DNA from 3 places in the Bacillus cereus group sp. N8 genome. Region 2 is predicted to be linked to each of the others. Evidence: riboswitches for the same ligand, from Rfam matches in the RefSeq annotation. Region 2 holds a riboswitch; each other region holds the start of a gene.

Region 1 (10,785 bases), on a different contig from region 2:
AGCAATTCTTTCTTACCATATAATACGCCGATACCTGTAGGTCCGCACATCTTATGAGCAGATAATGCGTAGAAATCACAGTTTAAATCTTGTACATCCACTTTCATGTGAGGTGTACTTTGTGCACCATCAACGACCATAATTGCTCCGTTTTCGTGTGCGATTGCTCCGATTTCTTTTACAGGGTTAATCGTTCCAAGTACGTTTGATACTTGCATAATAGAAACGATTTTTGTATTCGGTGTAACAGTTTGACGAACATCTTCTAAAGAAATTGTACCGTCTGGTTGAAGCGGAAGGTATTTCAAAGTTGCGCCAGTTTTCTTCGCAACTTGTTGCCACGGAATGATGTTACTATGGTGTTCCATGTAAGAAATAACGATTTCATCGCCTTCTTTTACATTTTCAAGACCATAGCTAGCTGCTACTGTATTTAATGCAGTTGTCGTTCCGCGCGTGAAAATAATCTCTTCCATTGATTTCGCATTAATAAACTTGCGAACTTTCTCACGTGCACCTTCATACGCGTCGGTAGCTTTCGTACCGAGCGTATGAACACCGCGATGCACGTTAGAATTATATTCTTTATAGTAACGTTCTAACGTTTCAATGACTTGAATTGGTTTTTGAGAAGTTGCTGCACTATCGAAATAAACAAGTTGTTTGCCGTTCACTTTTTGATCAAGAATTGGAAACTGTTTGCGTATTTCATGAATATTCATTAGCGAACTTTCCTTTCAATTACCTCAACAAGCTGTGCTTTTACTCCTTCAATTGGAAGCTCATTTACTACAGGTGCTAAGAATCCATGGATGACTAAACGTTCTGCTTCGCGTTTTGGAATACCACGGCTCATCAAGTAGTATAATTGGTACGGATCTACGCGGCCTACTGAAGCTGCGTGACCTGCCATTACATCATCTTCGTCAATTAAAAGAATTGGGTTTGCATCCCCGCGAGCTTTCTCGTCTAACATAAGAACGCGAGAAGATTGTTGTGCATTTGATTTAGATGCACCGTGTTCAATCTTACCAATTCCGTTAAAGATAGATGTTGCACTATCTTTTTGTACACCGTGTTTTAAGATCCAACCTTCAGAGTGTTTACCGAAGTGAACAACTTTAGTTGTAAAGTTTTGTGTTTGGTTACCACGACCAATTGTTACTGTTTTTGTATCAGCATATGATCCGTCGCCCATTAAGTTCGTAACGTTCTCTGAGATTGTGTTTCCGTCATTCATAAGACCTAGAGCCCAATCAATACGGCCGTCGCGTCCGACAACACCGCGGCGGTTAACGTAAGTTGTTACGTCTTTTGCTAATAGATCAACCGCACCGAATTTCACTTGTGCGCCTTGTTCCACGATTACTTCTGCTACGATATTTGCAATACCTTTAGCATTTTCATTTGCAACGTAGTTTTCTACATAAGTTGCAGTACTGTTCGCATCAGCTACGAATAATACGTGGTTATATACGTTAGCTTCTTCGCCGTCTACTAAGAATACAGCTTGAAGTGGAGTTTCAAGAACAACGTTTTTCGGAACATATACGAATGCACCGCCGTTGATTAATGCAGCATGAAGCGCAGTTAGACGATGCTCGTCTACTTTCACGCCGTCTTTCATTAAGTACTTTTGTACTAATTCAGCATGCTCTGTTGCAGCTGTTATGATGTCTGTAAAAATAACACCTTTTTCTTTTGCTTCGTCTGCTAAAGAAACGAACGCAGTTGTACCAGTACGTTGCACTAATACGCTGTTATTTTCATCGATTAAGTTTTTCACTGCTTCTGGAAGCTCTGTTAAAGAACTTACAGGCTCTTGCTTAGCAGCGTCGCCTTTTCCGATAAAGTCCCATTTTTCAATTTTCGTTTTATCAGGCGTTGGCATTGGAAGTTCAGTTGCTTGTGCAAGAGCTTGTAAGCGGAACTCAGTCAACCAAGCAGCTTCGTTTACTTCGCTTGCGCGCTGACGGATTGTTTCTTGATCGAAAGGTAATGTACCGATTGTCATGTTTATGCTCCTCTCTTACGCTTCTTGCTCTGCTGTTTCGTCTTCAATACCTAATTCTTTTTTAATCCAGTCGTAACCTTCAGCTTCTAGACGTTGTGCAAGCTCAGGGCCACCAGATTTAACGATACGACCGTTCATCATAACGTGAACGAAGTCTGGAGTGATGTAGTTTAATAAACGTTGGTAATGCGTAATCATTAGGCAACCGAACTCTTCGCCGCGCATTTGGTTAATACCTTTAGATACAACTTTTAATGCATCGATATCAAGACCTGAGTCGATTTCGTCTAAGATTGCGATTTTTGGCTCAATCATCATTAATTGAAGAATTTCGTTACGTTTTTTCTCTCCACCAGAGAAACCTTCGTTTAAGTAACGTTGTGCCATTTCTGGATCCATTTCTAGGAATTCCATGTTTTTATCTAAAGTACGGATGAATTTCATAAGAGAAATTTCATCGCCTTCTTCACGACGTGCATTAATTGCAGAACGTAAGAAGTCAGCGTTTGTTACTCCGCTAATTTCACTTGGATATTGCATTGCTAGGAATAGACCTGCTTGTGCGCGCTCGTCTACTTCCATTTCTAATACATCTTCACCGTCGATGATGATGCTACCTTCTGTTACTTCATACTTTGGGTGACCCATAATTGCAGAAGATAAAGTTGATTTACCTGTTCCGTTAGGTCCCATAATTGCGTGGATTTCTCCACCTTTTACTTCAAGGTTTACACCCTTTAAAATTTCTTTGCCATCAATTGATACATGTAAGTCTTTAACCGTTAATGTAGAACCAGCCATCTCAATACCTCCATTAATCCTATATATACATTTTAAAAATTACTAAAACGTTCATATTCTCATTTTATTCTCATTCTAATCTTATATCAAATAAAATGATATCGCAAACGCTGAAAAAATGTAACAATTTTTTCACAAATGTATATAAGTATTTCCCTTGCATCCTTATATGATACACTTTTCTTCTTATATATATAAAGAAAAAAGGACTGGGAATTTCCCAATCCTTTCCTGCACTTATTCATTTACTGGAAGTACAGCACCTTTATATTCTTTATTGATAAAGTCTTGAATTTCTTTTGAATGCAATACGTCTACTAACTCTTTAATTTCTTTTTTCTTCTCGTCACCTTTACGAACTGCAATAATATTTGCATAAGGAGAGTCTGATCCTTCAATTGCAATTGCATCCTTTGTTGGATTTAATTTCGCATCAATTGCGTAGTTTGAATTAATAAATAAAGCATCACCCTCATTATTTTCATACAGCTTCGGTGAAAGTCCAGGTTCTACATCTGTTTTAAACTTTAAGTTTTTCGGATTTTCCACAACATCTTTTACTGTTGCTTTAACAACATCTACACCGTCTTTTAATTTAATAACGCCGCCTTTTTGCAATAGTGCTAACATACGTCCGCGCTCTGCAACGTTATTACTCATAATAACTGTTCCGCCATCTGGTAAATCTTTTAAGCTTTTATATTTTTTAGAGTAAATGCCCATTGGTTCTAAATGAATTTTTCCTGCGTTTACAATTTCATATCCTTTTTCCTGAATTTCTTTATCTAAATACGGAATGTGCTGGAAGTAGTTTGCATCAATTTCTTTATCCGCTAACGCTTTATTCGGCAACACATAATCTTGGAACTTTTTAATCTCTAATTTAATACCCTTTTTCTCTAATATCGGCTGTGCTTTCTCTAAAATAACAGCGTGCGGCACGTTAGAAGCTCCAACAACAAGCTTATTTTCCTCTTTCCCCCCGCAGGCAGCTAATGTAAATACAGACAGTGCTGTAACAACTGACAATATAATTTTTTTCATATGATGTCCCCTTCTCCCGTATAGTTATGTAGTTATAAAAAGGGCCGGCGTACACCAGCCCTTTTCAGCAATTATTCTTTTACAGGAACAACTGCCCCTTTATATTCTTTATTAATAAAGTCTTCAATTTCTTTAGAATGCAGCACTTCTACAAGAGCTTTAATCTCTTTTTTATCTTTATCACCTTTACGAACAGCTACTACGTTTGCGTATGGAGAATCATTTCCTTCAATTGCAATCGCATCTTTTTCTGGGTTTAATTTCGCATCAATTGCATAGTTAGAGTTAATTAGAACAGCGTCGCCTTCTTTATTGTTATACACTTGTGGTAATAAACCAGGCTCGATATCCGTTTTAAATTTTAGATTTTTCGGATTATCTGCAATATCTTTCGGAGTCGCTTTAACTGGATCTACTCCGTCTTTAATTTTTAAAATGCCTTCTTTTTGTAAAATTGCTAAACCACGTCCATGGTCAGCAACAGAATTACTCATAATAATTGTTGCCCCATCTGGAAGCTCTTTTAAGCTCTTATATTTTTGAGAGTATACACCAATCGGTTCTAAGTGAATTTTTCCTGCTATTTCAAAATCATATTTTTTATCTTTAATTTCTTTTTCTAAATACGGAATGTGCTGGAAGTAGTTTGCATCAATTTCTTTATCCGCTAACGCTTTATTCGGTAACACGTAGTCTTGGAATTTTTTAATTTCTAATTCAATTCCTTTTTTCTCAAGTAAAGGTTTTGCCTTTTCTAAAATAACAGCGTGCGGTACGTTAGAAGCACCAACAACAAGTTTCTTTTCATCTTTATCTTTCCCACCACAAGCAGCTAACCCAAAAATTGAAGTTGAAATAAGTGCCGTAAGTAATAATTTTTTCATTTTAAATACCCCCATTTTCATTATCTTTTATCTATTCGAGTCGTTACACTATCACCAATCCACTGAATGAAAAATACAACTAGTAATACACAAATTGTCGCAACGATTGTTACATCGTTATTTCCTCGCTGGAACCCTTCTAAATAAGCAAGTGTTCCAAGGCCACCAGCACCAACAACTCCCGCCATTGCTGTATAACCTACTAAAGCAATTGTCGTTACCGTAATACCCGATACTAACGCTGGTAACGCCTCTGGAATTAACACTTTCAAAATAATTGTGCTTGTTTTTGCCCCCATCGCTTTTGAAGCTTCAATTACGCCTTTATCAATTTCACGAAGTGCGATTTCAACCATTCTCGCGTAAAATGGTGCCGCTCCAATAATTAAAGCTGGCAGCGCTGCACTCGCTCCAAGTATTGTTCCAAGAAGAATCTTTGTGAACGGGATTAATAAAATAATTAAAATGATGAACGGTATCGAACGGAAAATGTTTACGAACGCTCCAATCACCGTATTAATTGCTTTGTTTTCCCATAAATTATCTTTCGCTGTCATAAAGAGTAATAGTCCTAAAATAAGTCCTAAAACAAATGTGGCAAGCGCTGCGATTGCCGTCATATATAACGTTTCACCAGTCGCTTCTAGCATTTGATTCCAATCAACATTTGCGATTAACTTATCCATGCGCAATCACCTCCAGCTCTACTTGATCTTGATGAATCCCTTCTATTGCTTGCTGGATTGCTGTTTCCTCACCATTTAAATGAACGACTAAACTACCGTAAGAACCGTTATTCGTTTGTGCGATATTTCCTTGCAAAATGCTAACTTCTATATCACTGCGTTGCATTAATCTTTGAAGAACCGGCCTTTCTACAGCCTCACCGATAAACTGCAAGCGAATTACTTTTCCATCTGGGTATTTTTCAATTAAGCTTTCAATCGTTTCATTTGTATCTTCAGAATCAGTTAACTGTTGTACAAATCGTTTTGTAATGTCTTGCTGTGGATTACGAAATACATCAAGTACAGGACCACTTTCTACAATCTTTCCTTGCTCCATTACCGCAACACGATTACAAATCTTCCGAATCACGTGCATCTCATGTGTAATTAATACAATTGTTAAGCCTAGACGCTTATTAATATCTAATAATAAATCTAAAATTTGATCCGTCGTTTCTGGATCAAGAGCTGACGTTGCTTCATCACATAAAAGTACTTGTGGATTATTTGCTAACGCTCTTGCAATCCCAACGCGCTGCTTTTGTCCACCACTTAACTGAGATGGATATGCGTCTCCTCTTCCTTCTAATCCAACGAGATGAATTAACTCATCAACACGTTTTCTTCTCTTCGCCTTATCCACACCCGCAATTTCAAGTGGGAATTCGATATTTTCGCGTACAGTTCGTGACCAAAGTAAGTTGAAGTGCTGAAAAATCATTCCGATTTCTTGTCTTGCCTTACGAAGTTCACTTCCTGTAATTGCTGAAATGACACGATTTGCGATTGTAATTTGACCAGACGTTGGTTTCTCTAACTGATTAAACAATCTAATTAAAGAACTTTTCCCAGCGCCACTATATCCGATAACACCAAATATTTCGCCTTTCTCTATTTGTAAGTTGGCGTTATCTACAGCAGTGACATCACCGCTTTTTGATTTATATATTTTCTTTACATTTTCTAATAAGATCATGATGTTCACCCCTTTTTTGTTTAAAAAGCGCAAGCGGCTCGTTTAGAATGTAAAGTGGATGGAGCTTCTGACGTAGAGGCGTTTCTTGCCTCATAGGAAGAAGCGAAGCCATCGAACATTCTAGCCGCTGGAGCTGGATTTCATAAAACTTTGGATAGACTCCGCAATTTTTTATTTTTGATGCAGGTTCTACCGTTATCACTACTTTTATTATTTGAATGTCCGCCACATTCAAACAACAAAAAAACCTTTCCGCTTTAGAGAAGCAGAAAGGTTTATATGCGTATATAACAACATTATCCCTCTCTCTCATCTCTCAAAGCATTTGCTTTGCAGGAATTGGCACCATTTCAACATAAGTTGACGGTTGCCGGGCTTCACAGGGCACAGTCCCTCCACCTCTCTTGATAAGAGAAATCAGATTAAATTTTCGTCTGATTTGAAATTTATTAAATTGTCTATATTTTATGAATTGAATTGTATCAATATCCATACGGCATGTCAACAGAAATTTTCGTAAAAAAAGAAACTTCAGACTTTTAAGCACCCACTGACATCGGCTTACATATATGAAACATTGATTCAACTAATAGCATCGTTCGATACGTTCCCGAATACTGTACACGTCCATCGTTCATTAACATTTGCAATCTTACATTGCCGTTCACCAATTGTTTTACATCTTCTTCATCTACACAAACAATTTGCTCCGTTCCTCTTTCCTCATGTAGCAGCTCTATATAATCTCTTGAAATTTGTAACGAACAACTTTCATCTCCAAAGCGGAAATTAACAGTTTTTTCTCCTTGTCTTAAAAGCGGTTCTAAATGATATTGACCATTAGCATAATTTACAAATGATTGCAGCAAAGAATATAATTTCACCCTAAATCACATCCTTCATATCACTTTCTATTACACATACCATTCCCTCTCACTAAAGAGCAATCCTGTTACTTTCGCTCGACAAATACTGTAACCACCCTGCATCTCGACATATTTCCCAAGAAATATGTCGAGGCGGCAAAAACTTTGCCGCCTACTTTAATTCCGTATATAAATATTCAACCGAATGAAATGCATATATCTTCTTCATGAGTGTCCCATTTTCAAAAACAAGTAAACACGGTACACTTTCGATTCCATACTCTTTCGCTAAATGCGGAGCATAATTTAAATCTAACATTCCAATTTTCAACTCTTCAATTGTCATCTCAACGACTGTTAACATCTTTTTTGCTAATTGGCATGTTCCACACATTGGTGTATATACATATAGCACTGTTTTTTCTTCGTTTTCTATTAGGGCTGTAGCTTCGGTACCTGTCCAGTCAATCACTTCTATCATTCCTTACCGTAAATATTCTGTATAAACGTCAATGTCAGCTCCCCATAATACATTTGCTAAGTGTGAAGATGGCGCAGTTGCCACTTCTCGGTACGAGCGATCAATATAAATATGCTCTGCTTGCGGAAATTCCTTTCGAAATTGTTTCCTTAACTTTTCTCCAGCATCATCAGCATCCACTAGTACATACACTTCCTTATCAAAAAACTGATCAATGAGCTCATCCATTTTCGACAAACCAATTGTACCATTTGTACAAACAATTTCCACCGGTTCACGAATAATAGATTCAATCTTTCTTCTATCTGATTTACCTTCTACAATAATGACTTTTTCCACATAAATCATATGTCATCACCCGATCACCATATACTATACAACCTTTAACTTAGTATATAGTATATTCGTTATTTTCATGTTGTTTCCTGTTTATTTTTGCAAAAGAAAAGCGGAGCCGACTGTTCAGCCCTGTTGGCTAAGGTTCTTTCGCACAGAAGACGCTTTTTGTCTTCTCGTGCGGAAGGTTCTTAGACATGAAGGGCTAGGAGGTGGAGCTAGACAAAGAAAAGCGCAAGCGGCTCGTTCAGAACAAGAGGGCACCCGAACTCCTGAACTAGAGGCGCTTTTTGCCTCAAGTGAAGGAGTGAAATGACCGACTGTTTTAGCCGCTGGAGCTAAACAATAAAAAGCAGAACCCGCTCAATCAACATGAAACATCTGCGAAAAAGTTTTTCAAAAATCTTCTCCTATATGATAATTAATATATATGTGCTTTCAAATTCATTATGTAACACAACATAAAAAAGGACAGCACAAAGGCTGTCCTTCAGTCGACTATAATTAGTCTTGGTTTGTCATTTCTGCATATTTTTCTGCAGTTAATAACTTCTCAACTTGGCTTGCATCAGAAAGTTCAACTTTAACCATCCATGCACCCTCGTATGGAGATTCGTTAACAAGTTCTGGTTGGTCACTTAATTCTTCGTTTACTGCTACAACTTTACCACTTACAGGTGCGTATAACTCAGAAACTGTTTTAACAGATTCTACGCTTCCGAATGGCTCGCCAGCTTCAATTGTTGCACCTACTTCAGGAAGTTCAACGAATACGATATCGCCTAGCTCACCTTGTGCAAAGTGAGTAATACCGATAACAACCGCATTACCTTCTGTTTTTACCCATTCGTGTTCTTCAGAGTAACGTAAATTATTTGGAATGCTCATGACTGTACCTCCAGTGAATGTATTAATTATGTAAAAATACCTTATTGGTACTTTTTCCACACACTTTCAAACTGCTCTTCGTTAAAACCAAGTGTTACACTCGTTCCATTTGTTACAATTGGACGTTTAATTAACATGCCATCAGATGCTAAAAGCTCGTACATTTCGTCTTCGCTTGCATCCTTTAACTTATCTTTTAAACCAAGTTCGCGGTAACGCATTCCACTTGTATTAAAGAATTTTTTTAATGGCAATTCACTTTTCTCATGTAAATTACGTAAATCTTCTTTTGATGGTGGATTTTCAACAATATGAATCATCTCATATGCTACATCGTTTGCCTCAAACCATTTCTTTGCTTTTTGACATGTGCCACACTTTGGATATGAATAAAATGTTACTGTCATAAATTCACCTACTTTTTTACTAACCTTTACCTTTATCATATAGAAAACGTTTTATTATTTCAAACGATTATTCGCTAAACTTTTACTTATTTCGTTATAATTTTTAATAATCCTGCTAATTTTTCTTATTTTTCCGCCATTTATCAAGAAAAAATAAATATATAATTTTTTAAAAACTTTTTTCTCATCCCACGCCGAACATATATCTTAAACAAATGTTTGATTAAATTCCTATTTTTCTTTGTTCACCCTTGAGCTGCATCAATTTCTTCCTACCGAACATATATCCTAAACAAACGTTTGATTAAATCCCTATTTTTCTTTGTTCACCCTTGAGCTGCATCAATTTCTTCCTATCGAACATACATCTTAAACAAACGTTTGATTAAATTCCTATTTTCCCTTGTTCACCCTTGAGCTGCATCAATTTCTTCCTACCGAACATACATCTTAAGCAAAAGTTTATTTAACCGTTTCAGCCTATAGTCACAAAACCTGGAAACACTTTAAATGACAAATACTTACAGATAAAAGGAACTAACGATTTTGACCGTAGTAGTGAGCCCGTAAGAAAGTTATTAAACATATCATCAATAAAGCCAAAGTAACTGCTCCTGAGAATATGAAATTCAAATTACTGACTGAAATAAAAAAAGAAGTACCCCTGTCTCTAATCAAGGGTACTTCTTTTTTTATCATGAATCTAAAGGTAAACGTATCCTTTATTAAAGTAGAAATGTATACTTTTCTACTTTTTCGTAGTTTATTCAAAATCTTTGCGGAACCGCCACTAGCTCATTTACATAATTATCGTTAGCTGAAGTTAATTATATTTTTCTACGTACTAAATAAAAAGCTAAGGAACCCATAATAATAGGTGCAACTAAACTAGAAGAATATGCACTAGTAATAGTAAAAAGAGAGAGTATAAATATATAAATAAGAGCTAGTCCAACAAATATAGGAATTCCAAATCGAAACTCCCTACATTGTTTTATGTTCCTGTATAACATTTCTCCAATTAGGCAAGCTACAAGATCTAATATACTACCAAATATGATGAGAATTACAATGAATCCTAATATGTTAGGTAAATCATTCTCGTAAGAATAACTAGGATCAGAAATATACGGTATTAAGAACCATATGATAATAAAAGTAAGCAGGCTTGCAGCATAACTAATTAAAAATTTCCCCAACGTAATCATCCTCATAATTTTCTAATATTATCTTCATTGTATGACATAATGTCCTATCATTAATAGCAAGACTGCCATCCACGAAATTGCTAATTGCATGAAATAAAAAAGACGCATTTAAATTGATGCGTCTTTTGGCGATGTTTCTTTTGTGAAATCAT
Region 2 (10,785 bases):
GTTTATTATATATCCATTGTGAATAAAAATTATGATTTTTCATTTGTACATAAAGTATTTGGAAATTTATTTTTTAGAGGATGAACAATAAACGTGGGATGGGAGCTCTCCACTAAAATAGATAGCTCCCATAGTAAACAGATTAATGTACGTTCTTTTAACTATCTACTATTAGTTTATCTTTTCTTTTCCTTATTATTTCTCCGGTTTTATATAAGGAACCACTTGTGCAGTAACCCCTACAGAAGCACCGCGAATAAAGTCTTGGTTTTCTAACGCCTTAAAGTTTTCCGTTCTCCCAGTTAGCATAACACCTAAAATTTTCACTTGATCAAAGGGTTTGTTTTTGTTTGATTTTAAAAACTTCTGGATATCTTCGTCATGTCCATCGTCATCGTATTGTTTAAGTGAATCAAGGAACTCTTTGTACGCTTCTTCAGGGGACTTGTCTGGGTTGAATCCGTAAACCGGCATACCAGCAGGCCCTTTACTTTCATCTCGAATTGGCGATGTCATATATATCCATACAATGTTTAAGTTGTCTGGAATTTTTTCTTTAATTTCTTGTAATGTGTAGGGCTGATTGAAAGAGATAGCAACTTCCGCAACATAGTTGTTCATTTGTGAAACTTCGCCTAATTCATTTTGGATACCATCATGATATTCTTTAATAGCTGGATTATAAAATGTCGCGAATTTATTTTTAGTTTGTTTATCGTACTCATAGAACTCTGTATCGGACCAATAAAAGCCGGGCGTTAATTCATTGGTATCAATGTTGGTACGGAGCCAACCATAGGAACTTGTTAATGTGTTCCATGGGACTACATAACCATTAATATTTTTAGAACGATTTGATATAATATTGCCGCCAAACATGGATGAATTACTCGTTACTTGAGAATCAATTTGCACATTCGGTTCTGCAATTGCGTTATGTAAAAAGAGATGTTCGTGAAGTTTCGTAGAACTTTTCGCCGCGAAGTAATTACCGATCTTATAAATTATAGGGATAAGTATTATTACGACGATAATAGAAGTAATAATGGTTTTGAGTAATTGCTTACGTTTCGCTTTTTTTAACGCATCTTTTAAAGAAGTGTCCATTAAGTTTTCCCTCCTACTGTAAAATGAATTGTTTTACGTGCGCGATGTAATTTTTGTTTGACACTGTTTACTTGAATATCTAATATTAGAGCGATTTCTTCATATGTAAAATCGTAATAATATTTTAAAAAGAAGGCCTCTTTATATTCTAGTTTTATATCTTTTAATAAATAGAAAATCTCATCTTTATTTAAAACGACATCCAATTCACGGTCTGTATATTGTAGTTTTGAATAAATCTCCTCAGTTAAGCAGATGTTTTGCTGTTCTTTTTTTCTCTTTAAGTCAATGTATTCATTTAATGCGACTCTGAAAAACCATGGACGTATGTTATCCTCGGTTAAGCTATCTAGCAATGTGTATACTTTATAGAAAGTATTTTGGATGATGTCTTCTGCATCTTCTTTTATAGCCCCTTTCACTAGTAATAGCTTAAACACTTCCTCCCCTAAATTGATAAGATAGGAGGTTAATATATTTTCTTTTCCCATCATTTTTCCTCCCTACACTTATACAACGGATAGGTAATCATAAATGTATACACTTAAATTAAAGTTTTGTTCTTGATACAAATAGAAAAGGCATATAACAATCATATGTTATATGCCTTTTCTATTATATAAGTAGTAATTTATTTAGGTAATGCAAATTTAGCTTTTTTACCTTGTGAAATATCTTTTGCTTCTTTATTTCTCATAGGTCCTAATTCAATCTCAAAGTTTTTGTCTTTCCAAATTTTTTCATACTGTTCTTGATCTAAAATATATACTTGCAGTAACTCTCCAGATGTTCCTGTTTTGACTGAAGCGTTATAGTCGTAATTTAATAGCATACCTTCGCTAATTGTATATTGTGAACCATCATTAACTCTCAATGTAGAGCTTATAGGAGATAGTGCAACGTCTTGCGTATCTTTGTTATCAAGTTTGAATTTTACTGTTAATAGAACAATACCATTCTTGAAATTTGCAAATCGCGGAGCCTCGACTGAATTTGGTGTGAATTGAGCGAATTGATATCCATCTAATGTAACATTGACAGCACCTAATTCTTGACTGTTATTAATACCGGATTGTTCTTTTAGCATTTTTTTATCGCCCATGTTATTAGCAGTTACTTTATCTTGGTAGAAAGTTTTATTTGCTGCAACCTTTTCAGCGCCTTGTTTGTTTAAACTTAATGAAAAGTTTCCAGGGCTTCCAATTGGGGCATCAAATTTTCCTTTATTAGCTTGTGCAGTTGGGACTGAGACAGAGACTGTTGAGAGACTTAAAATTTTTGCTAGATCATCTTTTCCAAATGGATAAGCGATATAACCAGAAATTGTTTCTCCTGCTTTTACTAAATAATCATTTGTTGGAGCGAGCTTAGTTGGTAGCTGATCTTCTGTTGGAATTAAATCTCTATAGTTACTATATGCTTTTTGAGCACCAGTAAATGACATGTCCAATGTTGGCATATAATAAAGATCTTTAGCTGAACTATTTTTTACGCTATAGTTCACAAGAATAACTCCGCCCTCTGTTTGACGATTAAATGGAATGTTAAAGTCCGTATGGAATCCATTTAATTCAACTAATGTATAACTATTCATTGATACTGAAATATCTTCAGCTTTATGGACTTGTGGTTCCTTATTTTCAAAAAGAACTTTTGTTTTACCACCTGTTTCTTTTTCCATATAAGAAATCAGCTTGGAATAATCGCTGGAACTAGTGGCTGTATTTTCGGTCTTTTTATCTTCAGTCTTTTTATCTTCGGATTTTTTTTCTTCAGTTTTATTTTCTTTCGTTGTATCCGTTTTTTCTGTTTTGCTTTCTTTCGTTACATCTTCTTTTTGTTCTTTATTTGTCGTATCACTTTGACCACAGCCAGTTATTACAAAAGCTGCTACGATTAGTGTAGAAAATAAAGAAAGTAATTTTTTTGACATATTTCTTCCCCCTATTTGTTTAAAACCAGTTGAGTCTGTATAATCAGACCCTTTATACCTCTCACATTAGCCCCACGTTTTATTATAAGAAAGTGAACCAGTATTCGCCAGCTTTTTTCCGATTGTTTTTATTATTTTGATATCTTAATGATTATTTTTAATAGAAACATAGTTAAAGCTTATATAGGTAATTACAATATTTTTCCGCCAAAAGAGAGAGAAGATTATCTTTTCTATTTTAAATATTTAATCTTTTTGTTAGAGTAAATAATAGAGATATATTGAAAGGGGATAAAGACTAGATATGTGGATGAACTTTTAATGATTAGAAAGTGGATAGAGGAAATTTTCTCTCATTAATGAGGGTTTATTTAGCTATCTGTAAATCATTCAAGGACTGCGTATTTAGCTTGTACATCCCTTTTGTAAGAATAGATGCCTATGTGGGGAAAGTTTATATCTCTTATATAAAATATGCGTCCTTTAACTTTGGAGGAGTATAGTATGAATCAATTAAAAAGTAAAGTAGCAGTTGTTACGGGTGTTAGTCGTCTAGATGGCATTGGAGCAGCGATTTGTAAAGAATTAGCTGAAGCAGGATACGATATATTTTTTACGTACTGGACGAATTACGATAAAGAGATGCCTTGGGGCGTTGAACCAAACGAACAAATACAATTAAAAGAAGAGCTAATAAAGAACGGTATTGAAGTATCAAGTATGGAGTTAGATTTAACTCGGAATGATGCGCCGGAACAACTTATAAATAAAGTTACTGAACAAATGGGGTACCCTGATATATTAATTAATAACGCAGCGTACTCTACGAATAATGATTTCTCCAATTTGACTGCTGAAGAGTTAGATAAACATTACATGGTAAATGTTCGCGGCACTACATTATTAAGTAGTAAGTTTGCTCAAGGATTTGATAAAAAATCTGGCGGTAGAATTGTTAATATTACTTCGGGGTAATTTAAAGGGCCTATGGCTGGAGAACTAGCGTATGCAACAACGAAGGGAGCTATTGATGCTCTCACTAGTACGTTATCAGCATTAGGGATAACGGTTAATGCGATTAATCCAGGTCCAACTAATACGGGATGGATGACAGAAGAGATAAAGTGCGGGTTAACACCGATGTTTCCTTTTGGAAGAATTGGTGAACCAAAGGATGCAGCAAGGCTTATTAAGTTTTTAGTGAGCGAAGAAGCCGGATGGATTACAGGGCAAGTTATTCATTCAGAAGGTGGATTTAAGAGATAAATTTATAAATAAAAAGAAGGTATCTCATTTCAGTGAGATACCTTCTTTTTAATCTTTCTTCAATCTTCGTGCTATACCATTCCCTAATGACTGTAATCCTTGAACGAGAATGATTAAAATAAAGACTGTTGCATACATTACTTCAGGTTCGTAGCGTAAATGTCCGAATCGATATGCGAGATCACCGAGGCCTCCAGCACCTACAAGTCCAGCCATTGCTGTTGCACCGATTAAGCCAATTGTTGCGATTGTTAATCCAAGTACGAGAGACGGACGAGCTTCTTTAACCATAACGTGCCAAATGATTTTTATAGTAGAGACTCCCATTGCTTGATATGCTTCAATGACACCGCGATCCACTTCTAATAAAGCAGTTTCCATTAAACGTGCAATATAAGGGGCTGTAAATACGACAAGTGGTACGATAACACCTTGCACGCCAATGGACGTTCCCATTAGAAACTTTGTGAAAGGTAAAATAAAGAATAATAGAATGATAAATGGAAGAGAGCGGATGACATTAATAATTGTATTAAGAATAGGATAGATAATTTTATTTTCTCGCTGTCCACCAGGTCTCGTTAAAACAAGTGTGACACCAAGTGGTAATGCAATAAGAATAGAGATAAGTAGTGAAATAGATGTCATTTGAAATGTTTGAATTGTTGCTTCCCATATTACGTTACCCCACTCATCCAAAAAGGACTTGTTTCCCATAATCTGTTCTACCTCCTTCTACGATGATCCCTTGTTCTTGTAAAAATGATAAGGCACGGTGTACTTCATTTTTTTCACCTTGCATATGAACGGTCAGTTTCCCATATGCTTCATGTTTTAACTGCGTAATATTTCCTGATAAAATATTCGGATATACTTGAAAACGTTTTGTAGCGATAGCTAACGCTGGTTCTCCTGAAGCGGTTCCTATAAATGAAAGTGTTACGATTTCCCCGGTGCTTTGTAACTCTTTCTGTACCTCTTCTGGAATTTTAGCTGCAAATGCGCTATTTACAAATTTCTTCGTTGTTACATGTTGTGGATTTGTAAAAATGTCCTTCACCGTTCCACTTTCAACGACAGATCCATATTCCATTACAGCAACTCGGTCACAAATACGCTGGATGACATTCATTTCATGTGTAATTAGTAAAATCGTGATCCCGATTTCTTCATTAATTTTTAATAACAAATCAAGAATAGAATCGGTCGTTTCCGGATCTAATGCGCTCGTTGCTTCATCACTTAATAAAACTTCAGGCTCATGAGATAGTGCACGAGCAATTGCTACACGTTGCTTTTGACCACCAGATAATTCGCTTGGATATGCATCTTTTCTATTAAAAAGATCAACAATACGTAAATACTTTTCTACCCTTTTTTCAATTTCATTTTTGGAGAGACCAGATAGACGTAAGGGTAGAGCGATGTTTTCATAAACGGTAACGGTTTTAAGTAAATTGAATCCTTGAAAAATCATGCCGATCTTTTGTCTTGCTTTTGCGAGTTCTTTTGTCGATAAGGTTGTTAAATCTTGTTCATTTACAATGATATTTCCTGTCGTTGGTTTTTCTAATAAATTTACACAACGAATTAATGTACTTTTGCCAGCGCCACTATATCCGATGATTCCAAATACTTCGCCCTTTTTTACTTTAAGGGAAGTTGATTTAAGAGCCTCAACATTCCCTTTTTTTGTTGTAAATACTTTGGAGACGTTTTTTAATTCAATCATTATAGTCAGCTCCTACCAAGACGGTAAAACAGAACCATCGAATTTTTTCTCAATGAAATCTTTTACTTCTTTAGATTGATAAGCTTTCTTTAATTTATTAACAACAGCATCATCTTTATTTTCAGTACGAACAACGACCCAGTTCACATATGGTGAATCTTTTCCTTCGCGGAAAATAGAATCTTTCGCGGGGCTTAATTTTGCACCTAATGCAAAGTTTGTATTAATTGCAGCTGCCTTTACTTCACTTAGCTGCGTTGGTAATTGAGATGCCTCTAATTCAACAATCTTTAAATTTTTCGGATTTTCAATTACATCTTTTGCAGTCGCTTTTTCTGTAGCTTTTGGATCAACTTTTAAAACTCCTGCTTTTTCAAATAGCTTTAAAGCACGAAGCTCATTTGTTGGATCATTTGGGACAGCGATTGCATCGCCCTCTTTTAATTCTTTTACATCTTTTAAACTTTTAGAATATACACCCATAGGGAATGTTACTGTTGAAAATACTTCAGTTAATTTCATGTTGCGTTCGGCTTTAAATACATCTAAATAAGATTTAGTTTGATAGCTATTTACATCGAGGCTTTTTTCATCTAAAGATACGTTTGGCGCTACATAATCATTAAATACCTTTACATCAATTTCGAGACCATCTTTTGCTGCAACTTCTTTCACCTTTTCAAAAATTTGTTCATGCGGTCCACCTGTTACACCAACGGTAATCTTTTTCTCATCTAATGCTTTTACCTCTTTATCAGAATTAGCACCACATGCACCTAACAATAATACAGCTCCACTTACAATACTTAATAATACCTTTTTCATCTATAATTCCCCCTTAATATACGTTCCAAAATAAAAAGCACCTCTCAAAAATAAGAGAGGTGCCGAATAGACGAAATAGGTTCCTCTCTTATCTTCCAAAACGAAAATCGTTCTGCAGGAATTAGCACCTTAGCTTATACGTTATAAGCTCGGTTGCCGGGCATCATCGGGCCAGTCCCTCCGCCACTCTTGATAAGAGTATGTGTATGTAGTTTTTAAATATGGTACTAATAGTAAATCTTACAAAAAGAATTGTCAATGTTATTTTCTGAATATATTTTATTTTAAGGTAATGGAAACATTTCCTTTTTTATGTCCGGTCTCTACGTACGTATGAGCTTTTGAAATTTCTTCTAACGGGTAAGTTTTATCGATAACGGGCTTTAATTTTTCTTCTTCCGTTAGCATTTTTAGTAGAAGCATATCTTCTTTGCTTACTTTTGCCATCGTTCCATTGACTGACACGTATTTACCGTTAGCTGTTAATGCTTTCTTACAATAGGATTTTTTAATTTTTCCAACTGCATCAAATATAATATCGTAGCGTTCATCTCGCTTTGTAAAATCTTCTTTAGTATAATCAATTACTTTATCAGCCCCTAAAGATTGCACTAGTTCAAAATTTGAATTGCTACAAACAGCCGTAACGGTTGCGCCGAAATATTTAGCGAGTTGTACGGCAGCTGTTCCCACGGATCCAGATGCGCCGTATATGAGCACTTGTTGCCCTCTTTTTATACGGGCCTTTCTTAGGAAGTGTAATGCCGAAGTTCCGCCAAAGGGAATAACTGCGGCTTCTTCATACATCACATTGGTAGGTTTCAATGCTATTAATCCACTTTCATGTACACATGTATATTCTGCATAACCACCAACATTAAGCTCTGTTAATGCAAAAACTTGGTCTCCTTTTTTAAATAGAGTTACATCCGTTCCTGCTTCTTCGATTTCACCGGATAATTCTACGCCGAGTATAGGTTTTCTAGGTTTGCTGAAACCTAATATAATTCGCATAGGAATCCAAAATAATAGGGGGCTAGAAAAGCTCCGCATTCTACAATCTCCAGTTGTTACACTTGTTGCATGAATCTTAACTAATACTTCATTCTTTTTAGGAGTAGGTTTCTTTACATTTTGAAGCTTGAGAACGTTAGGTGGCCCGTATTTTGTGCAAATAATTGCTTTCATAGCAACCTCCTGAATAAAGTTATTTTCCTCTACATCATATTTAAATTTTTTTAAAATCATGCTTATGGTTTCATTTCATAATAAGTAAAAGAAGGATAGTTCTTTTTTACAGTGTAGTATTTTCCTTTTAAGAAAGTAGGTACAATAAGAATAGAGAGAAGTACTAGTGAGATTAGAATTTCAAACGAGGAGAGTGCCATTTGAAAAAAAGAAAAATAGCGGTTGTAATTGTAGCATATACAGTGTTGCTCGCGACTTCTATATATACATACAAAGAGCAACTGGACCATCCTATTATGAGTGATGTAGGAAAGTTGCTTCCAACGAAAATTAAACGTGTTGAAAATGCTGAGGATGAAAGTTCATTAAAACAGTTAGTGCAAGATGCAAATGTTTCTGGAGAGAAGATTTCTATTGCAGGTATGCAACATAGCCAAGGCGGGCAGACGTATTATCCGAACGGTACAATGCTTGATATGAAAGGGTATAATGAAATATTAGAATTCGATCCGGAGAAGAAGAGGATTAGGGTACAAAGTGGTGTCACATGGAGTGACATTCAAAAGAAAATCAATCCATATGGTCTTGCAGTTCAAGTGATGCAATCTCAAAATATTTTTACTGTTGGTGGTTCATTAAGTGTAAATGTGCATGGGCGTGATATTCGTCATGAAGCATTGATTGATACAGTAGAGTCGTTCAGATTGTTAATGGCAGATGGTACGGTACGTAATGTAAGTAGAGAAGAAAATGCGGACTTGTTTCCGTATGTAATTGGGGGATACGGATTGTTTGGTGTAATTTTAGATGTGACGCTAAAGTTAACTAATGATGAATTATATGAAACGCATACGAGGGTACTAGACTATAAGGAATATTCTTCGTATTTTAAGGAGAAGGTGAAGAAGGCTGAGAATATACGTATGCATTTAGCGCGTATTTCTGTTGCACCAAAGTCGTTCTTGAAAGAAATGTATGTGACGGATTATGTATTGGCGGAAGATCAACAGAAGCTGGGAGAATACAGCGAATTAAAGGAAGAAAATATTATAGCCGCACCGAAGTTTTTGCTTGGATTATCGCGTTATAGTGATTGGGGAAAGAATGCATTTTGGGATATACAAAGAAGTTATTTTGAACGTACAGATGGTAAGTATGAAACTCGAAATAATGTAATGAGATCTGATAGTGCTTTTATGGAATATGATAATCCGAACTTGACCGAAGTTTTACAAGAGTACTTTGTACCAATAGATAGTTTTGCAGAGTATATAGATGATTTACGAAGTGTTTTAAATGAAGAGGAATTAAACCTTCTTAACATTACAATCCGCTATGTAGAAAAGAATGAGAATGCGGTGCTATCTTATGCGAAAGATGATATGTTTGCGCTTGTATTTTTAATTAATCAAGGGCGTTCTGAGGATGAAATAAAGAAAACAAAAGTGGTCATTCAAAAGATGATTGATGTTACTTTAAAGCATAATGGAAGTTATTATTTACCGTATTATTCTTATCCGGCAAAGGAGCAACTAAAGAAAGCATATCCTCGCATAGAAGAATTCCTTCAGAAGAAGAAGGAAGTAGACCCAGAGGAACGATTTGTGAATTTATTTTATAAGGAGTATAGCAAATGACATATAGAAGATTTGTAGCGTCACAAAGCATAATTATGATGGCGGGAAGTATGGTATTTCCTTTTTACATTCTATTGCTTCGAAATGTTGGTAATAGCTTCTCACAATTTGGCTGGGCGTACGGCTTATTTGCCTTAACTTCAGCTCTAGTATATCCGTTAGTTGGAAGAATCTCTGATAGGGTAGGTGATAGAAAGTTATTAATTATATACGCCTGGTCCATGGCTATATTAATGCTTTGTTTTCCTATTGCAACAGAGGTTTGGCATGTATACATTCTCCAAATTTTAATGGGTATTTTAGGTGCTGTGCAGCGCAATACGGAGAAGACATCGTTAGCACGAAAGGTAGTGCATAAGGAAGCTGGTTACGAAATTGGGAAATACCATGTATGGACATCGATTGGTGGCGGGGTAGCTATAATTGCAACTGGTTACCTAGTGGATTTCTTTACGATAGGGACTATTTTTTACATTGCTTCAGTTTTATATGTAGTGAGTGGAATTGTATTAAGTAGCAAAAAAATATAATCATACCCATTTTTACCTGATTACCCTTTATTTGTTATACTTATGGAGAAGACAAAAGAAAAGGGGACATTGCCTTTGATGAAATTTATAGTTTTAGCTATTCTCACTTTGTTTTTGATTCCATGGACTAGAAGCGGTAATAAAATTCGCGCGGTGGATAAAGGAGGAAATGAGAAAGTTGTAAAGGGTAAGAAATCATCTATTTTAGTTATTCCTGTTTTATTTTGGATAGGTATTGTAATCTATGAATATTTCTGGCTAATTGATGATCGAGCAGATTCTATTCTTACTCATTATTCTGTTGCAGTAGCGATTTTAATTGGGCTTGTTTTATTCTCACAAGAGCAGGTAGGGAAATTAGAAGGTACATTAAAAGGAATTCTAATGTTTGTTTTACTCGCAAGTTACGGCTATTTTGGTTATTTACACGATATAGTAATCTCGCAAAAGAAATATGATTCGGTCGTGAAGGTAGAGAAAGATATTTCAGAGCCATTTACTGAAAATGACCAACCGTTTACAGTTCCGCCTAAAACAGCGGAAAATAAAATGAAAAAGGTATTTGGT
Region 3 (10,785 bases), on a different contig from region 2:
TTCAAGGCCGACAGATAAACGAAGTAATGAATTAGAAATACCTCTTTCATCTCGAGCTTCTTGCGATAGTGCTGCATGTGACATTTTAGCTGGGTAGGAAAGAATCGATTCGACAGCTCCTAAACTAACCGCAAAGACAGGTAATTTTACTTTTGATAAAAATTGGCGGAGTGCATCTTCTGACTGTAAAGTAAAAGATAGGACAGCTCCGGCTGATGTAGCTTGAGATTGTTGTATATCAAATCCAAGATGTGTTTGTAATCCTGGATAATAGACGTTTTTAACTTTAGCGTGCTCTTGTAAATAATGTACAATTTTATTGGCATTTGCAGCTGAATGCTCAAGGCGTACATGCAATGTTTTTAGACCGCGAAGTACGAGAGAACAATCTTGAGGCCCTAAAATAGCGCCGAATGCATTTTGTAAAAATCCAAGTTTTTGAGCGAGTTCGGCATCTTTTACGACCGCTAATCCGGCAGTAACATCGCTATGGCCAGCAATAAATTTTGTGGCACTATGAAGAACAACATCGGCTCCAAGATCAAGTGGCTTCTGGAATAGTGGTGTCAAAAATGTATTATCAACAAAAGTAAGAGCACCAATAGATTTTGCAAGCTTAGAAACAGCACGAATATCTGTCACTTTTAAAAGTGGATTAGAAGGTGTTTCTACATAAAATAGCTTCGTATTTGGTTTAATGTTTTCTTTTACTTCTTCCATATTTGTCATATCTACAAATGTATGTGAAACACCGTAACGAGAGAGTACTTCAGTTATAATTCGGTAAGTGCCTCCGTATACGTCTTCTGAAATGAGTACGTGATCACCTTGTGAAAGAAGGAGAAATGCAGTGGAAATCGCTGCAATTCCTGATGCAAATGCGAATCCTTTTGTTCCGCCCTCTAATAAAGCAATGATATCTTCAAGAGCTTCACGAGTTGGATTACCCGATCGGCTATAGTCGTATTTCCCGAAAGCATCTACGTCAAACTGGTGAAATGTTGATGTGTTATAAATGGGAACGTTAACAGCTCCTGTTTGAGTATCATGTTTATACTGGTTGTGTAGTAAGAGTGTATCGATAGAATAACTCATATGCTTACACCTTCTTTTACAAGTTTAATGGCTTGCTTTAAGTCTTGAATTAAATCGTTACTATTTTCAATGCCGACGGAGAATCGAAGAAGACGATTACATACACCGTTTGCCGTTCTAATTTCTTCAGGAATATCAGCATGCGTTTGCGTTGCTGGATAAGTCATTAAACTTTCTACACCACCAAGACTTTCAGCAAATGTGATTAAGGATAAAGATTGTAAGAATGGATTAATCCATGTTTCATCTTGAAGACGAAACGAAATCATACCGCCTCTTCCTGGGTAAAATACATCTGTCACACCGTCTTCATCATTTAAATAAGCAACAATTGTTTTCGCATTTTCTTCATGTTGTCTCATGCGAAGCGCTAAAGTTTTCATACCACGAATTAATAGCCATGAGTCAAATGGGCTTAAGACAGCACCGGAGGCATTATGATAATGAGCAATTTCTTCACAAAGTTCTTTTCCTTTTGCCACGACAAGTCCGCTTAGTACATCGTTATGCCCGCCTAAATACTTCGTTGCACTATGAAGTACGATATCGGCACCCTCTGTTAATGGTTGCTGTATATAAGGAGTGTAGAATGTATTGTCTACGATAAGAAGTAGTCCGTGTCTTTTCGCTACAGTTGCGACAGCGGCAATATCAGTAACTTGCATTAATGGATTAGTCGGAGTTTCTATGAAAATAGCCTTCGTTTCAGTTGAGATAGCTTGCTCAATTTGTTTAATAGATTGTGTATTTACGTATCTACATCGAACATTCCACTTTTTTTCGTGTTCGGAAAATAAGCGATACGTTCCCCCGTATAAATCTTCGGATACAATAAGTTCATCTCCAGAACGGAATAATGAAAGGACGAGGAGAACAGCTGCCATACCTGAACTACAGGCATAACCTTGTTCGCCATATTCTAAATCTGCGATTGCCTGTTCTAAAAGACCACGAGTTGGATTTCCAGTTCGTGAATAGTCAAATCCGGTAGATTTACCAAGTCCTTCGTGACGATAAGCGGTTGAGAAATAAACGGGTGGATTAACAGTTCCTGTTGTAGTTTCGCTACGATTTCCGATTTGTGCTAGTTTTGTTTCGATAGTTGACATGTGAAAATTCCTCCTTTTTAAATTGAACGAGTAGTTGAATATAAAATAAAAAAAGCCTTCTAAGAAGAAGGCTTTCGGATTGAATAGAGTCTTCTTCTCATCTGTCAAATCTTTCACAATTTGCTGGAATTAGCACCTTATTAACAAATTGTTAATGGTTGCTGAGGCGTCATAGGGCCAGTCCCTCTACCTCTCTAGATAAGAATGTTCGTATGAAATTTTTATTATGTTTTTAACTTTACAACAAAAGTTAATTGAATTGCAACTTTATTTTAAATAATTTTTATTTTTCCGCAAGTGTCATTGACTTTTATATTTGTGCATGCTAAATTTATAAAAAATTAACAAACATTGTTAAAAAGGGAACGTATTTCCTTTTAGCTACATAAATAAAATAATAAAGACAACTCTTATTGAGAGCGGTGGAGGGAAAGGCCCTGTGAAACCCGGCAACCTGCAAACGAAATGTTTGAAACGGTGCTAATACCTGCAAAACGAATGTTTTGCATAATAAGAGGCGGAACAATTATGTCCCCCTCTTCAAAGTGAAGAGGGGGTTTTTATATTGATAGAAATGAGGGAGATTCGTGAAATTACTAGATTTATTATCAAAAGGAATTGTAATAGGTGATGGTGCGGTTGGAACGTTATTACATTCGCATGGTTTACAAAGTAGTTTTGAAGAATTGAATTTGTCTGATCCAGACTTAATTATATCGATTCATAAACAATATGTAGCTGCTGGAGCGGATGTTATCCAGACGAATACGTATGGAGCAAATGAAGCGAAATTACGTATGTATGGCTTAGAGAATCAAGTTGTTCAAATTAATAAAGCAGCAGTGAAGATTGCGAAAGCATCTGTTACAGAAAGAAATGCAATTTTAGGAACAATTGGTGGTATGAAACATATCGGAGCTGTTACAACAACTGATATGGAAAGGGAGTTTATGTTACTTGAGCAGGCAGGTGCTTTACTAGAAGAACAGGTTGATGGATTGTTATTAGAAACTTTCTATGATGAATTTGAATTACTTCATGCTGTTAAGGTGTTACGAAAACAAACGAATATTCCAATTGTAGCCCAATTAGCGTTACATGAGGCAGGTACGACTCAAAATGGAAATGATGTAAATGAAATATTAAAACAGCTTTTAGATTACGGTGCGAATGTTGTTGGATTGAACTGCCAACTAGGACCACTTCATATGACGGAAGCTTTTAAAATGATATCGATTCCTCAAAATGGCTACTTGTCAGCATATCCAAATGCAGGTCTCCCGAATTATGTGGAGGGACGTTACGTATATGAGGGAAGTCCGGCTTATTTTGAAGCGATGACACCGAAATTTATTGAGCAAGGTATTCGGTTATTGGGTGGTTGTTGTGGTACTACTCCAGAACATATTGAAAGTATGAAGCGCGCTATTGCAAATGCTATACCTGTAATAGAAAAGGACACGATTCAAAGACCAAAAGTAGTTCATACACACGAGAAACGTTCGAAATCTCACGTCACTCTAGCAGAGAAAGCAAAGAAACAAACGACAGTTGTAGTGGAATTAGACCCACCGAAAACATTAGACACGCAGCGTTTTTTTGAAGGGGCAAGAGCACTGAAAAGAGCTGGGGCAGATGCTATTACTCTAGCAGATAATTCATTAGCATCGCCTCGCGTTTCGAATATGGCAATGGGTGCGTTATTAACAAAGCATGATATTCCGGTATTGACTCATTTAACGTGTAGAGATCATAACGTCATTGGCCTACAATCTCATTTATTAGGTTTATCGGCGTTAGGGATGGAGGAAGTGCTAGCTTTAACTGGTGATCCAGCGCGTGTTGGCGATTTCCCAGGTGCAACTTCTGTATATGATTTGTCCTCTATTGAGCTCATAAAAATGATTAAAGAAATGAACGATGGGCGTTCCATTTTAGGGAAATCAATTGGTCCGGCAACAAGATTTTCTGTCGGCGGTGCGTTTAATCCGCATGTAAGACATTTAAAAGCAGCGGTTAAGCGAATGGAACGGAAAATAGATGCTGGAGCGGAATATTTCTTAACTCAGCCAATTTACGATATAGCGTTAGTTGAGGAAGTGTATGAAGCGACAAAGCATTTGGAACAACCTATCTTTATTGGGATTATGCCGTTAGTAAGTAAGCGGAATGCAGATTTTCTTCATTTTGAAGTGCCTGGTATTACTCTTCCAGAAGAGATAAGACAAAGAATGGATGGACATGAAACGAAAGAGGCGGCTATTGAGGAAGGGATTCGTATTTCACAAGAGTTAATCGATACGGCGATGAAATACTTTAACGGTGTTTATCTTATTACACCATTTTTAAAATATGAAATTACAGAACATCTCGTGAAATATGTAAGAGCAAAGCAAGAAGTGAAAGAGGGTATTAATTGATGAAGTGTATAGAAGAAAGATTACAAAATAGCATTCTAATATTAGATGGTGCAATGGGGACGATGATACAGCAAGAGGACTTAACTGCGGAAGATTTCGGAGGAGAAGAGTACGAAGGGTGTAATGAATATTTAGTAGAAACAAGGCCAGATGTTATTTTAAAGATTCATAAAGCTTATATTGAAGCTGGAGCTGACATCATTGAAACAAATACATTTGGTGCGACGAATATCGTATTAAGTGATTATGAGTTGTCTCATTTAGATGAAGAACTAAATGAAAAGGCAGCACTATTGGCGAAGCAAGCTGTTAAAGAAAGCGGGAAGGAAGTATATGTTGCAGGTGCGATGGGGCCGACAACGAAAGCGATTAGTGTTACAGGAGGAGTTACATTTGAGGAACTGATTGAAGCCTATACAAGGCAGGCGAGAGGGTTATTGAAGGGCGAAATTGATGTACTACTTGTGGAGACGAGTCAAGATATGCGTAATGTGAAAGCTGCGTATATTGGAATTCAAGTAGCTTTTGATGAACTAAATAAAACGGTTCCTATTATGATTTCTGGAACGATTGAACCGATGGGGACGACTTTAGCGGGGCAAACGATAGAAGCCTTTTATTTATCGATAGAGCATATGAAGCCATTATCGGTTGGATTAAACTGTGCGACTGGTCCGGAATTTATGAGGGAACATATTCGTTCCTTATCTGATTTATCGGAGTGTTATATTTCTTGTTATCCAAATGCAGGTCTTCCTGATGAAGATGGACACTATCATGAATCTCCATCTTCTCTCGCGGAAAAAGTAAAGCGATTTGCCGAAGAAGGTTGGGTTAATATTATTGGTGGTTGTTGTGGTACAACACCAGAACATATAAGTGCAATGAAATCCGCGTTAGCATCTCTTAAGCCACGTGAACAACATGAACGAGAAGGGCATGGAGTTAGTGGATTAGAGGCGTTGCAATATGATGATTCTATGAGACCGTTATTTGTTGGAGAAAGGACGAACGTAATTGGATCACGCAAGTTTAAAAGATTAGTAGCAGAAGGGAAATTTGAAGAGGCAGCTGAAGTGGCAAGAGCGCAAGTGAAGAAGAATGCTCATATTATTGATATTTGTATGGCAGACCCTGACCGTGATGAAATAGAAGATATGGAAAGATTCTTGGCAGAAGTTACGAAAGTATTAAAAGTACCGATTATGATTGATTCAACAGATGAAAATGTTATGGCAAGAGCTCTAACTTATATTCAAGGAAAAGGTGTTATCAATTCTATTAATTTAGAAGATGGAGAAGAACGGTTTGAAAAAGTGACACCTCTTCTTCGGAAATACGGTGCTGCTATAGTTGTAGGGACAATTGATGAAGATGGTATGGCAGTTAGTGCAGAACGAAAGATAGAAATTGCGAAAAGAAGCTATGAGTTACTAACGAAGAAGTATGGTATACGTCCATCTGATATTATTTTTGATGCGCTTGTGTTTCCTGTAGGGACAGGTGATGAAGAATATATAGGCTCAGCGGCAGCGACTATAGAAGGAATTCGTCTTATTAAAGAGGCGTTACCAGAATGTTTAACAATTTTAGGGGTGAGTAATATATCATTTGGTTTACCGCCGGCGGGCCGTGAAGTATTAAATTCGGTCTTTCTATATCATGCAACGAAAGCGGGATTAGACTATGCGATTGTCAATACGGAAAAATTGGAGCGCTATGCGTCAATTCCAGAGGAAGAAAAACGTCTTGCAGATGCATTATTATTTGAAACGACGAAAGAGACATTAGAAGAATTTACAAACTTTTATCGTGTTGCTAAAAAGAAAGATGTCGTTATACAAGAAACACTAACGCTTGATGAACGATTAGCAAATTATATTGTAGAAGGTACGAAGCAAGGATTACATGAAGATTTAAGTCTCGCGCTTACAGAAGGACGAAAACCTCTTGATATTATTAATGGTCCACTTATGACAGGAATGGACGAGGTGGGGCGATTATTTAATGGTAATGAACTTATCGTTGCTGAAGTATTGCAAAGTGCTGAAAGTATGAAAGCTGCCGTAAGTTATTTAGAGCCACATATGGAGTCTAGTGATAGCGCGAAAAAAGGGAAAGTATTATTAGCGACTGTAAAAGGTGACGTACATGATATTGGGAAAAATCTCGTTGAAATTATTTTATCAAATAACGGATATGAAATTATTAATTTAGGGATTAATGTTCGTTCGGATCGAATTGTTCAAGAAGTACAAGAGAAGAAGCCTGATATTATTGGTCTTTCTGGTTTGTTAGTAAAATCAGCCCAACAAATGGTAACAACAGCTGAAGATTTAAAAGCGGCAAATATTGATATTCCAATCGTTGTCGGTGGTGCAGCGCTAACGAGAAAATTTACAGATAATCGTATTTCTCCATCATATAAAGGGCTCGTATGCTATGCGAGTGATGCGATGACGGGGCTTGATATTATTAATAAGCTTCAAAAAGAAGAAGAACGTGAGAAGATGAAACAGGATAAAAAAGAACGTCATCTTCATATCGTTAAAAAAGAAGAGAAACAAGTGGAAATTCCAGCAGTAATTGAGCCATTACCGAAGGCGGAGGTTATCGTGCCTGATTCAACAAAACGAATTGTATTACGCGATATTCCAGTTGCACATCTCGCGCCGTTTTTAAATAGACAAATGCTACTTGGACATCATCTTGGATTAAAAGGAAATGTAAAAAAACTCCTGAAAGAAGGAGATAGAAGAGCGCACGAATTAAATGATTTAATCGATGAATTATTACAAGAAGGACAATCTTGGTTACGCCCGAAAGCAGTGTATCAATTTTTCCCAGCACAAAGCGACGGACAAAACATTGTAATATATGATTCAGAAGATCATACGCGTATTATAGAGCGTTTCACATTCCCTAGACAAGGAAAGGCCCCATACCGTACTTTAGGTGATTATTTACGGCCGATTGGAGATGAAATGGATTATGTTGCTTTCTTATCTGTTACTGTTGGGGAAGGAGTTCGGGACATCGCTGAAGAGTGGAAGGCGAAGGGTGATTATTTACGCAGTCATGCCATTCAATCGTTAGCGCTTGAATTAGCAGAAGGACTTGCTGAAAAAACACATATGCTCATTCGTGATCGTTGGGGCATTCCAGACTCACCTGAACTGACGATGGAAGAACGTTTCCGTACAAAATATAGAGGCATTCGCGTGTCATTTGGTTATCCAGCATGTCCAGAACTTGCTGACCAGGAAAAATTGTTTCGCTTAATTCATCCAGAAGAAATAGGTATTTCATTAACAGAAGGATTTATGATGGAGCCAGAAGCGTCTGTAACGGCTATGGTATTTTCTCACCCTGAGGCAAGGTATTTTAGTGTACTATAGTGTAGAAGGGGGAGACGTATGAAAAAAATAGTCTTTACAGGTGGCGGTTCGGCAGGGCATGTAACACCTAATTTAGCCATTATTCCACATTTACAAAAGCAGAACTGGGATATCTCTTATATTGGTTCTCATCAAGGGATTGAGAAAACGATTATAGAAAAAGAAGGAATACCTTACTATAGTATTGCAAGCGGAAAGCTACGTCGTTATTTTGATTTGAAAAATATAAAAGATCCTTTTCTCGTAATGAAGGGTGTTATGGATGCGTATGTAACAATTCGTAAACTAAAACCGGATGTTATTTTTTCAAAAGGTGGTTTCGTATCTGTACCAGTCGTAATTGGGGGATGGTTAAATAGGGTGCCAGTTTTACTACATGAATCTGATATGACACCTGGACTAGCAAATAAAATTGCGCTCCGTTTTGCCTCGAAAATATTTGTTACATTTGAAGAAGCTGCGAAGCACTTACCAAAAGAGAAAGTAGTATATACAGGATCGCCTGTACGTGAAGACGTAGTAAGCGGAAATCGTGAAAGAGGTTTAGAGTTTCTAGGGTTTTCACGTAAAAAGCCGGTTATTACGATCATGGGAGGAAGTTTAGGCGCGAAGAAAATTAATGAAACAGTTCGAGAGGCGTTGTCAGAACTTCTTAAAAAGTATCAAATTGTTCATCTCTGCGGAAAAGGTAATCTTGATGAAAGCTTACAAAATAAAGAAGGATATAAACAATTTGAATATATCCATGAGGAGTTACCGGACATATTAGCGGCAACAGATTTTGTTATTTCACGTGCGGGTTCCAATGCGATTTTTGAGTTTTTAACATTGCAAAAGCCAATGGTTTTAATTCCGTTATCGAAATTTGCAAGCCGTGGAGACCAAATTTTAAATGCGGAATCCTTCGAAAAACAAGGTTATGCCTCAGTATTGTACGAAGAAGATGTTACTATGAATTCTCTTATAAAGCATGTCGAAGAGCTGGATCAAAATAATGAGGTGTATAAAAGGGCATTAAAGAAATACAATGGAGAAGAAGCGATTAAAACTATTATTAAACATATTTCAGAGGCATGATTATATAATCATGCCTTTTTTAATAGGATGAAAGATTCCAAGAATTGATATATTTATGTTACAATAACAAATGGTTAGTAGGGAAATTCCAATTGATTAAGCGTGAAAATACGAATGGATTAGGAGTGACTGTGTTGGAGCTAAGTCTCTATGAAAATACTGCACTTATTATATGCTTTGTGTTGTACGTTGGTAGTGTTATTGTTTATATTTCACGGAAATTTTCACAAGAACGAGAGCTTGAAAAATCAGAGATAACAGCTGAATTAGAAATGTTAGCTGATGAAAGTTATAAAAAACAAAAAATAAAAGAAGACCATGAAGCACCCCATCATTTAAACGCAAATAAGTTCTAAAGATGGGGATTTTTTTTGCGGTCTTCCTTAATTATTTCTACAACCATTAACGCTAAAAAGGAGTTTCCCCATACGTATTTAAAGGGTGGACATAAATAAAATTTTATATTGCCTCGGGATTTCAAAATAAGCATCTTGTACGTTTCGTATCAAGCCAGTTGAAAGAAGAAGGATGGCATCATACATATGATTGGACGAAAAATGAAAGAGCAACTAATAGAGAACAATTGCAAAAAATTGGTGAAGAAGAACAAAAAGCGATCCGAGAAGCAGATGTCTTTTTACTTATATTAGATGGCGGAAATGGAAGTCATACAGAGTTTGGAATGGCGATTGCGTTAGAGAAAAAGATATATGTATATCATGAAGGAAACCCGCTGCAAACAACGTTTTATCATTTACCGGAGATAAATATTTTTGAAGGAGATGCAGCCGAGTTTGCATCTTATGTTATGAAGTATATGGAATAATAGTAATTACCTAAAGGTTATAAAAGTGATCTTTTGGGTACAGTGATGATAAGTAAAGTATATAAAGGAGTTATACATATGAAATTAGAAAATGGATGGGAAACAAGTTTTTTAGAAGTTGTACAAAACAGTGAATTTAAGAAAGGTGCGCTTCTTAGCCAATTGCTTTTTGCAGATAGTGAAGAAGTGGAAGAGCTTACTGATGATTACGGATATGAAGAGATTATTGAACGCGAACATGATGATGAATTAGCAGAAGTTTTAGGCGAAGAATTGTTCAGTGAGATGGAGCGATACGTATTCTTAGCTTCACAGCCAGAAGAAAAGCTGATTTCATTCGTAAATGGATTAGGTTTTCATGTGTTAGATTGGATCGTACTTCTTGAAACAGAATTTGGTGTTGATAGTGCAAACTTTACATCAGATGCTGTGAAGATGTTAGAAAAGCGTTTCAGACAGTTTCCATACATAGAGGATAAGACGATTTTTGATATGACGTTTGGAGAAGCGATGGATGTATTAGAATCCATTACAGGATTACAACTGAAGGAAAAGATGAACGTATAATGAAAAAAGAACGTGAGGATATCACGTTCTTTTTTTTACATAATAATAATTTTATCATCTAGCTTTGTTTGTCCAGTAAGAAGTGCATTTAAATACTCTACTTTTCGTATGCAAGCTTGTATATGTCTTTCAACCTCTTGTAACTCTGCTTGGTGATGTGTTTCAATTGGATGAATTTGCACGTTAAATTTTTCGAATTGACTACTATATGTTATTTTTGCATAGCCGCTCATAATATCGGTTTCGTTATGAAATAAGAATTGCTTCGTTTCTTCACAGAATGATACATCCTG

What was found. Region 2 has a riboswitch for S-adenosylmethionine ahead of JDS80_RS26485 (MetQ/NlpA family ABC transporter substrate-binding protein). Riboswitches for the same ligand answer to the same signal wherever they lie in the genome.
Positions count from the first base shown of each region.
Region 1: linked by a shared signal. The riboswitch ahead of JDS80_RS20685 (methionine ABC transporter ATP-binding protein) and the one ahead of JDS80_RS26485 (MetQ/NlpA family ABC transporter substrate-binding protein) in region 2 are both predicted to bind S-adenosylmethionine.
Region 3: linked by a shared signal. The riboswitch ahead of metI (cystathionine gamma-synthase/O-acetylhomoserine thiolyase) and the one ahead of JDS80_RS26485 (MetQ/NlpA family ABC transporter substrate-binding protein) in region 2 are both predicted to bind S-adenosylmethionine.

Region 1 is NZ_JAEHBK010000016.1:18,511-29,295, reverse strand. It holds gene sufS (cysteine desulfurase SufS) at 1-722, opposite strand, end outside; gene sufD (Fe-S cluster assembly protein SufD) at 722-2,014, opposite strand; gene sufC (Fe-S cluster assembly ATPase SufC) at 2,030-2,815, opposite strand; gene metQ (methionine ABC transporter substrate-binding lipoprotein MetQ) at 3,053-3,859, opposite strand; gene metQ (methionine ABC transporter substrate-binding lipoprotein MetQ) at 3,931-4,743, opposite strand; gene JDS80_RS20690 (methionine ABC transporter permease) at 4,764-5,429, opposite strand; gene JDS80_RS20685 (methionine ABC transporter ATP-binding protein) at 5,422-6,447, opposite strand; SAM riboswitch class I at 6,754-6,861, opposite strand; gene JDS80_RS20680 (hypothetical protein) at 6,987-7,331, opposite strand; gene JDS80_RS20675 (thioredoxin family protein) at 7,486-7,794, opposite strand; gene JDS80_RS20670 (toprim domain-containing protein) at 7,798-8,142, opposite strand; gene gcvH (glycine cleavage system protein GcvH) at 8,635-9,018, opposite strand; gene JDS80_RS20660 (arsenate reductase family protein) at 9,060-9,425, opposite strand; gene JDS80_RS20655 (hypothetical protein) at 10,253-10,624, opposite strand; gene JDS80_RS20650 (DUF3937 family protein) at 10,742-10,785, opposite strand, start outside.
Region 2 is NZ_JAEHBK010000035.1:12,241-23,025, forward strand. It holds gene JDS80_RS26455 (sigma factor regulator N-terminal domain-containing protein) at 196-1,107, opposite strand; gene JDS80_RS26460 (RNA polymerase sigma factor) at 1,107-1,598, opposite strand; gene JDS80_RS26465 (DUF5068 domain-containing protein) at 1,739-3,040, opposite strand; partial or broken gene JDS80_RS26470 (SDR family oxidoreductase) at 3,515-4,306, shown strand; gene JDS80_RS26475 (methionine ABC transporter permease) at 4,355-5,023, opposite strand; gene JDS80_RS26480 (methionine ABC transporter ATP-binding protein) at 4,998-6,038, opposite strand; gene JDS80_RS26485 (MetQ/NlpA family ABC transporter substrate-binding protein) at 6,051-6,863, opposite strand; SAM riboswitch class I at 6,949-7,062, opposite strand; gene JDS80_RS26490 (NAD(P)-dependent alcohol dehydrogenase) at 7,143-8,051, opposite strand; gene JDS80_RS26495 (FAD-binding oxidoreductase) at 8,252-9,688, shown strand; gene JDS80_RS26500 (MFS transporter) at 9,685-10,218, shown strand; gene JDS80_RS26505 (DUF3981 domain-containing protein) at 10,297-10,785, shown strand, end outside.
Region 3 is NZ_JAEHBK010000001.1:252,658-263,442, forward strand. It holds gene metC (cystathionine beta-lyase) at 1-1,095, opposite strand, end outside; gene metI (cystathionine gamma-synthase/O-acetylhomoserine thiolyase) at 1,092-2,204, opposite strand; SAM riboswitch class I at 2,299-2,409, opposite strand; SAM riboswitch class I at 2,612-2,721, shown strand; gene JDS80_RS01320 (bifunctional homocysteine S-methyltransferase/methylenetetrahydrofolate reductase) at 2,792-4,624, shown strand; gene metH (methionine synthase) at 4,624-8,022, shown strand; gene JDS80_RS01330 (undecaprenyldiphospho-muramoylpentapeptide beta-N-acetylglucosaminyltransferase) at 8,041-9,099, shown strand; gene JDS80_RS01335 (DUF3966 domain-containing protein) at 9,195-9,455, shown strand; gene JDS80_RS01340 (nucleoside 2-deoxyribosyltransferase) at 9,551-9,925, shown strand; gene JDS80_RS01345 (hypothetical protein) at 10,004-10,492, shown strand; gene JDS80_RS01350 (hypothetical protein) at 10,528-10,785, opposite strand, start outside.